3 regions of the Rhodoferax sp. GW822-FHT04A08 genome follow, and region 2 is predicted to be linked to each of the others. Evidence: predicted binding sites of a transcription regulator. Region 2 holds the regulator's gene; each other region holds the start of a gene.
The links. Region 2 encodes FNR, which switches genes on or off when oxygen is low (the NO sensors DNR and NnrR bind a similar motif). Its sites were predicted from a motif close to TTGATNNNNATCAA; they were not measured.
Positions count from the first base shown of each region.

Region 1: a site for FNR is predicted at 1,585-1,598, ahead of AC1RMF_RS24875 (bacteriohemerythrin). Genes of this name have one in related genera too.
Region 3: a site for FNR is predicted at 1,671-1,684, ahead of ubiM (5-demethoxyubiquinol-8 5-hydroxylase UbiM). Genes of this name have one in related genera too.

Region 1 is NZ_JBXAMW010000024.1:26,608-29,884, reverse strand. It holds gene AC1RMF_RS24880 (FIST signal transduction protein) at 1-1,139, opposite strand, end outside; gene AC1RMF_RS24875 (bacteriohemerythrin) at 1,782-2,189, shown strand; gene AC1RMF_RS24870 (hypothetical protein) at 2,400-2,501, opposite strand; gene AC1RMF_RS24865 (hypothetical protein) at 2,552-2,932, opposite strand; gene AC1RMF_RS24860 (bifunctional diguanylate cyclase/phosphodiesterase) at 3,224-3,277, shown strand, end outside.
Region 2 is NZ_JBXAMW010000001.1:768,521-771,797, forward strand. It holds gene ccoP (cytochrome-c oxidase, cbb3-type subunit III) at 1-650, shown strand, start outside; gene AC1RMF_RS03600 (FixH family protein) at 750-1,025, shown strand; gene fnr (fumarate/nitrate reduction transcriptional regulator Fnr) at 1,033-1,752, opposite strand; gene hemN (oxygen-independent coproporphyrinogen III oxidase) at 1,961-3,277, shown strand, end outside.
Region 3 is NZ_JBXAMW010000010.1:56,389-59,665, forward strand. It holds gene AC1RMF_RS18375 (J domain-containing protein) at 1-362, opposite strand, end outside; gene ubiM (5-demethoxyubiquinol-8 5-hydroxylase UbiM) at 411-1,610, opposite strand; gene AC1RMF_RS18385 (hypothetical protein) at 1,718-2,077, shown strand; gene AC1RMF_RS18390 (copper-binding protein) at 2,158-2,439, shown strand; gene AC1RMF_RS18395 (TolC family protein) at 2,436-3,277, shown strand, end outside.

The sequences.
Region 1 (3,277 bases), on a different contig from region 2:
GTCATGGTTTGGTTGTGTAGCTCGCACGACTCTCCGAGCTTATGCGGGGAAATCTCGCCGTAGGAATAATATCCCGCCAAAACGGTGTTGATACCTAGTACGTCGCGTACCCCCTCAACCTCCTCCTCGACACGTTGCTTGAGCACCAGCTTGCGACCAACGCAGCTGATGAGCAGGGCCAATTGTGCGGATTCATGCTGCATGGGTGCCGCGCTGATCTTGGCCGCGCCACACGCGCCGTCAATCAGGCGTTCAAAATTGGCCTTCATCAGGCGCACATGGCCCCCCATCGGCATGTCGCCTGCGAAAGTCATACTTCTGTCGGCCTCGTTAATGGCGAGAATGGTGCGGACGACACCGCTTGAGGCCGAAACACTGCCCCCGTTGTGATTGGGGTAACGCAGGGAAAGCGGGAACAACAATCCGGTTGCCGGCAGTCCAGCTGCTTGCTCACCCAGATAAAGCTTGTACAGGTCCAACGCTGGTTTGCCATCCAAGTCAAACAGTACATTTCCCTCGGAGCGGGTAATCTCGCGCTCAGGGCCAAAAGGGTCCCAACCACCTAGCGAACCGTAACCAACCTTGATCCTGGAGCCGTACAGGCCAACCGCAACAATCAGGCCTTCGGTCGGCACATCATTTGCACAAACCAGAGTCTCTAAAAAGTCGGCGCCGTCGGCGGACAGGCCACCGGTTATCTCGACATGCGCCGGTAGCTTGTTCTTCATACCCAGCACCAAAGCGGTTCCGTTGACTCTCAATCCGTCCGAAAACACCAGTACATGCACCAATTCTTCCGCTGGCAAAGAGGCAGCCAGCGCCAGTCCCGCCGAAAAGCTGGCGGGAGGCTCAACAATTTCCACCTTGGACATATGCAGCCAGGTGTGCTCAAAGTCCACCACCGTCACCACCAAGGTGTCGTCACTCACATTGGTGTCATGTATTTCGCCGGCGGTGGAGCAACCTACAATTAATCCCTTAGGGAACGCATGGCGAATGTCTCGGAAATTGGCCCTGTCCCGCAACAAGTTCGGGCTTCCAAAAATCAGAACAAGTTGATTGGAATGGTCTTTGGAAAAATTGTCGAACTTAAGTTGCTGCAGACTTTCGGCTGTAAAGACTTGCTGCGAGATACGCATATCTGCTCTCCCCTGTATTTGCCTGACCATGCACGCTCGTCTTGAATGCTACAAGAAGAGGCCACCTCAGTATGACAGAGGTAGGCCCATCTCTGTCAGTCAGCAAAGCTGCGAGTTCAATAGAAAGCATAATTCAGAGGGATATTACTGTGCAAGCAACTTAAATTTTGAGTACGCCGATGAATGCATATTCCTGTGGCGCTGTTGCCGCATCAATCGCGTTACCATTTCGCGCAGTTGTCCTGCGTTTAATTCGTCTGAGGAATGCTGCCATGGGCATATGGGCTACAGTGTCAGTGCAGCAGCATATCCACCGTTGGCACATCTCCCTTTGGAAACATTTGCCATTACCTATAACGGTCACACAGCGGCTATAACGCCTGGCTAGCCCAAGCGGCGGCTTCCTCATCAAAATTCAACGTTGATTTCAATCGGAATTCAATTTTTGATTTGACTCACGACTTTTCAACTGAATACAATAACTCCTTTGCACGCGATTGTATTTTCTGGTTATATATGGGGCGATCTTACGCATGAAAACGTTTAAGTGTTGCCGTAAAATTCAGATAAAGGTAGACAGTGATGCACTGTACGATTACAGTAAAATGTATTGAAAGAGGGTGATTCCATCCACTAAAACAAATGGAATTAGACTTTACTTGGAAACCAGAATACTGCGTTGGGAACGTCGAGTTAGATATACAGAACCGGACGTTTCTTCAATTGTGCGCGCGTGCCAGAGAATGTGCGGAAGGAATTCAGGGCGACGAGCACTTTCATGCGGTCCTCAATGATCTGATGCAGTATGCGCTAAAGCATTTCAATTTGGAGGAAACTGTGCTGGAGAAAAATCACTATCCAGAAATTGAAGCACAGAAGAGTAGTCACCTAGAATTTATTCGCACACTGACGCTTTATCTTGAGGCAGCAATGTGCCGTCATCTAAAGAAGCAAGAGGTTGCCGATTTTATTTGGAATTGGTGGCTGTTTCACATTCTTAAATCGGACATGAGATTCCGAGACACCTTGATGGCAAGGAAGACTAAGTGATGGATCTACTAGGTTTTCAAGGTAACTGCAATTTGGCCGAAATGTAATAGAAGGAGGGGCACACTAGGCCAAAACCCGGACAGATGATCGTTCTGATTTAAGCCCGAATTCAACTCAGGGCGAGGTCAGAACCGAACGCAGCCTGAGGTTTTTCGCTTCTTCCTGGGTGTCTTCGATGGCAATCCTAGACATTGGCATATTGTTGATTGCTTATAGACCAAGCGCCTTCAATAAATCATGGCAATGCTTAGAGACCAAGTCCAAATCAGCCTTACTGGTCTTCACTGTTTTCTTTTGAAAACGATGAAGCACATAGACGGCATCTGCAAAGTTGGCAGCATACGCAACGCACTGAATGCCTCCTAAATTCGAATCTTTTTTACGCCATTGCCCACGGTTCTCATGGGCTTCAAACCTCCGATGATTTCAGCCCTACCCCAGTAGGTCTGGAGCTCAAATTTACCAAAGGCGATATCCATGCACCGGTTGGCTTTCACAACGAAAAACAAATTTAAGGTTAGTTGCCAAAAAGAAACCCAGCCTTTGGGCTGGGTCAAATCCATATGGCTATGGCGCACGTCAGGGAAGGAGACGTGGGGCTTTTTACGGCCCGGAAGAATCATGAACCATTTATCATACTTTGGCAATACCTTAATGGGGCACGAATTGTAAAATCGAATCTGGTGAGCACTTCTAAATGCAGCCTCATGGAACGCCAGCTGAATCTGCGTGACGGTAAGCATGTCGTGCATCCCAACGGGTTGCCTCTAGGCCACATGTGTAAGCAACGTGAGACCTGTTAGCTCGCCTGGTGAGTGCTGACGTCTTGATAGGATCAAGTTCGTCGGAAGCGCCTCCTGGTAAATGCTTGAATAAGCGCGTGAAGGGGCGTTAATTGCGTCGTGCGCAATCTGCCCCTGACCGTACAATTTCCATCAGACATCGCAAAACCAGGCAAAAACTCCAGCGTCTGTCTGTGCAGCAGAAAGCAAAACATTACTTGGTCAGCCCTTCTTGTGTCCGTCGGATCCCCAATGACCAAACGCCTTATTTCCGAATATGCGCAGCAGCAACGTCTACAGTGGATT
Region 2 (3,277 bases):
GCAGCTCCGGCTGGACGTCGCATGGACAGTATGACGCCGAGGTTGCCAAGGGCAATGCTGAAGTGGCGCCTATCTACGCCAAGTTCATGGCCATGAAGGTGGAAGACGTTGCCAAGGATCCTCAGGCACATGCCATTGGTGAGCGTCTGTTCATGAACAACTGCTCGCAGTGCCATGGCTCCGATGCGCGTGGCGGCAAGGGCTTCCCCAACCTGACTGACAATGATTGGCTCCATGGTGGCACACCCGAGAAAATCGTGGAAACCATCACCAAGGGCCGTGTTGGCAACATGCCTTCGATGGCAGCCGCAGTGGGCACTTCTGACGACGTCAAGAATGTTGCCAACTATGTGCTGAGCCTGTCTGGCAGCCCGCACGACTCCGTGCGTGCCAACCTGGGCAAGGAAAAGTTCGGTGTGTGCGCTGCATGCCACGGCCCAGACGGTAAGGGTATGCAAGCGGTGGGCTCTGCCAACCTGACCGACAACATCTGGTTGCACGGTTTTGGTGAGCAGGCCATCATCAACATGATCACCAACGGCAAGACCAACATCATGCCCGCCCAGGAAAATAAGCTCAGTCCTGAGCAGATCCATGTTGTGGCTTCTTATGTCTGGGGTCTGTCCAACCTGGGCACTGCTCAGCAGTAAGTCGACTCAGTAGCAGCTTCTACCCTGGCAGTGTTTCGAGTCCTGACTCGAAGTCCTGCCGGGGTTTTCTCTTTCAAGTATTGAATGCAAGGAACCGATATGAGTCAGCTCGCCAATGCACCAGAAGCCCAACCATGGTGGAAGTTCGGTCACGTATGGATGGTTGTGGCAGGTCCTGCCATCGTTGTTGTGGCAAGTTTTATCACGCTGTATCTGGCCATCAGCCGACCAGATCCTGTAACGGATGAAAACTACTACCAGAAGGGACTGGAAATCAACAAGACGCTAGGTGGTACACCGTCCAGTGCCGCACCTGCGATGGCTGCAAGAAATCACGCAGCTACTGGCGTCCCCAAGCCCGTGGACGCCCCCTGAACGCTACTTAGCTGCAAACCTTCGGGTTGACGATTTCACGCAGCGCGTCCGTGTTCAGAATGCGGACGTGGCGTTGTTTGACCTCGACGATGTTTTCTTCGACGAACTTGGAGAAGGTGCGGCTGACCGTCTCCAGCTTGAGGCCCAGGTAGCTGCCAATTTCTTCACGCGTCATGCGCAGGACCAGCTCCGATTGAGAGAATCCGCGAGCGTGCAGACGCTGCACCAGGTTGAGCAGGAACGCCGCCAGGCGTTCTTCAGCGCGCATACTTCCGAGCAGAAGCATCACGCCATTTTCGCGCACGATTTCCCGGCTCAGAATTTTGTGCACGTGGCGCTGCAGTGCTGAAACCTCGCGCGACAGTTCCTCGATTTTCTCAAACGGCATGACGCACACTTCTGCGTCTTCCAGTGCTACGGCGTCGCAGGTGTGGTGCTCCTGGACGATGCCGTCCAGGCCAACAATTTCGCCTGCCATCTGAAAACCCGTCACTTGGTCGCGGCCATCTTCGGAGGCAACGCAGGTCTTGAAGAAACCTGTGCGGATCGCATACAGGCTGGTGAATCTCTCGCCATTGCGAAACAGTGTGGCGCCGCGCTTGACTTTGCGGCGACTGCCCACCACTTCGTCAATACGCTCCAATTCGGAAGGGGTCAGCCCCAAGGGCATACACAGTTCACGCAGATTGCAGTTGGAACAAGCGACCTTGATGCCGTGGGCACTCATTTCAACCACGTTGCCCGCCGGCCTGATGGAAATCGCGGGATGGGCTTCATCCGGTAGATATGCGTTCATGTGTTCTTCCTTATCTCACCTGATCCAAATCAATTATGAACCTAAATTTCGAAATGTCATGTATTCGAGACCTTGATTCACATCAAACTATCTGTTTGCATCTTCAGGCACATTGTCGGGGATATGTCCTGGAGTACCTATGAATTCTGTCGTATCCCCCGTCACCGAAGACTTGCTGCGCCAATACGACGTTTCCGGCCCGCGCTACACCTCGTATCCTACCGCCGACCGCTTCGTTGAGGCCTTCAATGCAGAAGATTATTCTCAGGCACTGACACAACGCCGCAGCGGGCCTGCTGCTTTGGCGTTGCCGCTTTCGCTTTACATACATATCCCATTCTGCGAGTCGCTGTGCTATTACTGCGCATGCAACAAGATCATCACCAAGCACCACGAAAAGGCTGCCGAATACCTGACCTACCTGGAAAAAGAGGTGGCTTTGCATACCCAGTTGATTGGAACTGCACAGTCCGTAAGTCAGTTGCACCTGGGCGGAGGCAGCCCCACCTTTCTGAGCGACGATGAGCTTCGCGCCGTCATGGCGATGCTCAAGCGCAATTTCACCTTTGTCCCCGGTGGGGAATATTCCATTGAAATAGATCCCCGCACCATCGATGCCAAGCGGCTGGATACCCTGGCCGAGCTGGGCTTCAACCGCCTGAGCTTCGGCGTGCAGGATTTTGACCCTGCGGTCCAGAAGGCCGTGCACCGTGTGCAGCCAGCCGAGCAGGTCTTCTCCTTGGTGGCAGATGCGCGCAGCCGTGGGTTTGAATCCATCAATGTAGATCTCATCTACGGCCTGCCCAAGCAAAGCCCTGAGTCGATTGAGCGGACCATTGCCCAGATCATCGAGCTGCGTCCGGATCGCATCGCTTTGTACGCCTACGCCCATCTGCCGGAACGCTTCAAACCGCAGCGCCGCATCAACATTGCCGAGATACCGAGCGGCGGCTCCAAGATTTCCATGCTGTCGCGTTCCATGGCCGCACTGATGGAGGCCGGCTACGTCTATGTGGGCATGGACCATTTCGCCTTGCCGGACGACGCGCTGGCCGTGGCTAAGCGCCAGGGACGTTTGCATCGCAACTTCCAGGGCTACAGCACGCAGCCCGATTGCGATCTGATCGCCCTGGGTGTATCGAGCATTGGGCGAATCGGCGCTACCTACAGCCAGAATGCCAAGACGCTGGAAGAGTATTACGACGCCCTGGACCAGCGGCGCTTTCCCATTGTTCGCGGGTTGGCCTTGACCCGGGACGATCTGGTGCGTCGAGCCGTCATCATGGCGCTTATGTGCCAGGGGCAGGTTCAATATGAATCGATTGAGCTGGCCTACCTGATCGAGTTCAACAGCTACTTTGCCAAGGAGTTGGAAGTCCTGCGTACGCTGGTGGACCAAGGTTTGGTGGTGCTGGAGGAAAGTGCGATCCAGGTCACCGCCAAGGGCTGGTTCTTC
Region 3 (3,277 bases), on a different contig from region 2:
TTCAATTCGGCAGCAATGGCGGCAGCTTCGCTGGCTTCCCGGGCCGTTTTGGCTGCATGTTCGGCCATCGCCTGCTCCTCCTTGAGCCGCCAGGCCAGCCGCCGTGCTTCTTCCGCGTCCAGATCGCGTTTGGTTGCCTGCCAGGCAACTTGCTCATCGTGCTTCTTCTTGCTCGCCGGATGGGTCAGTGTGCGATACGCCTCGTCCAGCAATTTGAGTTGTTCTGCCAGGGACCCTGCGCTGTCCACCCCTGGGTCGGATTGCAGTTTTTGCAACCGTGCCCTGTAGGCCTGCGCGATCTCCATCTCGGTGGCTGCACGCGTAAGACCCAGGATTTCGTAATAGTTCCGGAATCGTTCCATGACGGCTTGTTTCCCCCTTCAAGCCGTCAAGATTACTCCATCAAGGCGTCAGGTTCCCGAAAGCGACTGGGCGATGGAACGCTTGAACGGCGTGACCTTGTCGCTCACGCGCAGCAGCAGTTGGCGCGCCAGTTTGGCCGCCATGGATTCACGGGTATAGATCTCCACGATCAGACGTGTCATCCAGAACAGGGGCAAGGTGGCGCGCTTCTGGCGGCCCTCGTAGCGCTGCAGCAGGCTGGTGCCGCCAATATCGCCGCGCGTGTGCAATGCGGTGGCGATTTCCCGTGTCAACGCGTCCACGCTGAGCAGGCCGAAATTGAATCCGTGTGCGGTCACCGGATGCATGCCCACCGCCGCGTCCCCCACGGTGGCAAAGCGCTGTGCCACCAGCCGTTGGGGGTACACGGCTACCAGCGGGTAGTTGTGGCGGGTGCTGCACAGTTGCATGGCGCCCAGCCGGTTGCCAAAGCGTTGGGCCACCGCCGCATTGAATGCTTCGGGCTCCATGCGCATGAGCGCATCGATGGCGTGGCTGGCCAGCGTGATCACCACCGACGCACGGTGCTTGCCCGTCTCTGGATGCGGGTTCATGGGCAGCAGCGCCAACGTCTGGCCATAGCCAAACCATTCCCAGGCGGCAAAGTCGTGCGGCTTCTCGAAGGTCATGGCGCAGACCAGCATGTTCTTGCCGAAGTCGTGCATATGGGCGGCAATGCCCATCATGCGCCGCGTGCTGGAGAACCGGCTGTCGGCTGCCACCACCAGCTTGCTGCGCAGCACCTCGCCGCTGGCCAGGGTGACGGTGGCTTCGCTGGCGGAAGTGCGTACGTCGCTGACCTTTGCTCCGGTGAGTAGGGTGATGTCCTTGTTGGCATTGGCAGCATGCTGCATGCCTTGCCAGGCGGCGCGCCGTATCAGGTGGTTGGACACCAGCCAGCCCAGCTCTGTTCCTTTGCCCAGCTCGTGGCCAATCGTCATGGAGAAGATATTCGGTCCGTCAATGACCTTGGCGTCCTTGAGCGGTGCGATGTCCTTGCCGTCCATCAGGTCCCACAAGCCCAGCCCTTTGAGCAACGTGGCGGAGCGCTGGGTGAGTGCGATTTCCCGCCCGTCAAAAATGGGCGCCTCCAGCGCTTCGCGGTCTTGCTGCTCGATCAGCAGAATCTTGAGTTTGCGCCCGCTGAGCGACTTGGCCAGGCACAGGCCGGCCGGGCCAGCACCCACAATGATGACGTCTGCATCCATAAAGGGAAATTGGTTTTCTGATCCGAAGCCGCGAGGCTAGCGCTTTGCCGTGACCGGTCTTTGCTTTTGGTCAAGGGTTTTGCAATTGCAGGCGTTATCATCCGGCCATGTCACGCCTGCTCATCCTGTTTCTGATCGCCTTGCTGCCGTTGCGCGGCTGGACGGCGCAGCGCATGGTGATGGACATGGATGCGCCAGCAGCTGTTGTCAGCATGCAGCAGCAGACTGGCATGAGCGAAGACTGTGCACTGCATATGCAGATGGCGGCCGCGCTCCATGGCGATCAGGACCAAGACGCCAAGCAGCACGCGGGCTGCCAATCCTGCGATATCTGCATGCCTTTGGCGGCGTTGGATGAGGCCCCTGCGATGGCCTTGAAACCAATTCCCCACGCAGTACCGGTGCGCTTCCCAGGCACCTTCGAGAGCGCCGAACCCGCGCGCTACGCCAAGCCACCCATTTCCTGACTTCCACGCCCTAGGTGCGTCCGCAATCTGCGGCACGCGTGGTTCGGGTCGCCAAGACCCATCAAGTCAGGAGTTTTTTCATGAATCGCTGGATTGTTTCGCTGGCGCTGCTGTGCGCCACGTCCGTATGGTCTGCACCCGAGTGGGTGCGGGGAGAAGTCACCAAGATCGCGCCCGAAAAAGCGCAGGTCACCCTCAAGCACGAAGCCATCAAGAGCATGGGCATGGAGGGCATGACCATGCCCTACAAAGTCCGCGATGCGGCGCAGCTCAAAGGCTTCAAGCCTGGAGATGCGGTGCGCTTTACCGTGCAGATGCAGGGTGACCAGATGGTCATCGAAGCACTGGAGCACGCCAAGTGAAGCAGCCATTGCTGCGCGCGGTCGTCGCCACGGCGGCCGCGCTGGTCGTGGCTGGCGCCGCCGCGCAGTCTGATGCCAATCCGCCCGGCGCCACGGTGGAGTCGCTGCTGGAGATTGCGCGGCAGAACAACCCGGAGCTGGCCACCATGCGCCATGAGGCGGATGCCGCACAGGAGCGTGTGGCGCAGGCGGATGCGCTGCCCGACCCGCGCTTCAAGCTGGAGCTGCAGGACGTCACCCGCATGGGCGCGCAAAACCCCACGCTGTGGCCGTCCGACGTGGGCAGCACGCGCTACACCCTGTCGCAGGAACTGCCCTGGTTCGGCACGCGTGAGCTCAAGAGTGCACAGGCCCACTACACGGCACAGGGTGCGCAGACTGCGGCGCAGGGCGTGTGGGTGGATCTGGCCTCGCGCATCAAGCTGGCCTATGCCCAGCTCTACTTTCTGAGCCGCAGCCAGCGCCTGAGCCAGGAGATCCTGGGGTTGATGCAGACCTTGGAGCAGATGGCCCAGGTGCGCTACGCCGCCGGCCTGGCTCCCCAACAGGACGCCATACGCGCCCAGACCGAGCAGACCGCCATGAAGAGCGAGCTGATTGGCATGCAAAGCGAATTGCGCCAGGCGCGTGCCCGCTTGAACGGCTGGCTGGCGCGCCCCGCGCAGGCCGAACTGGCCGAGCCGCAGAGCCTGCGCGCATTGCCGCAGCCCGACCTGCTTGACGCTGAGGCGCTGGAGCAGCGTGCCCGTGCGCGCAATCCGCAGCTGGCGGCCGACGAGGCGCGTGTGAATGCAGCGGATGCGGGGCAGGCGCTGGCCATGAAAGGCCGCTATCCCAC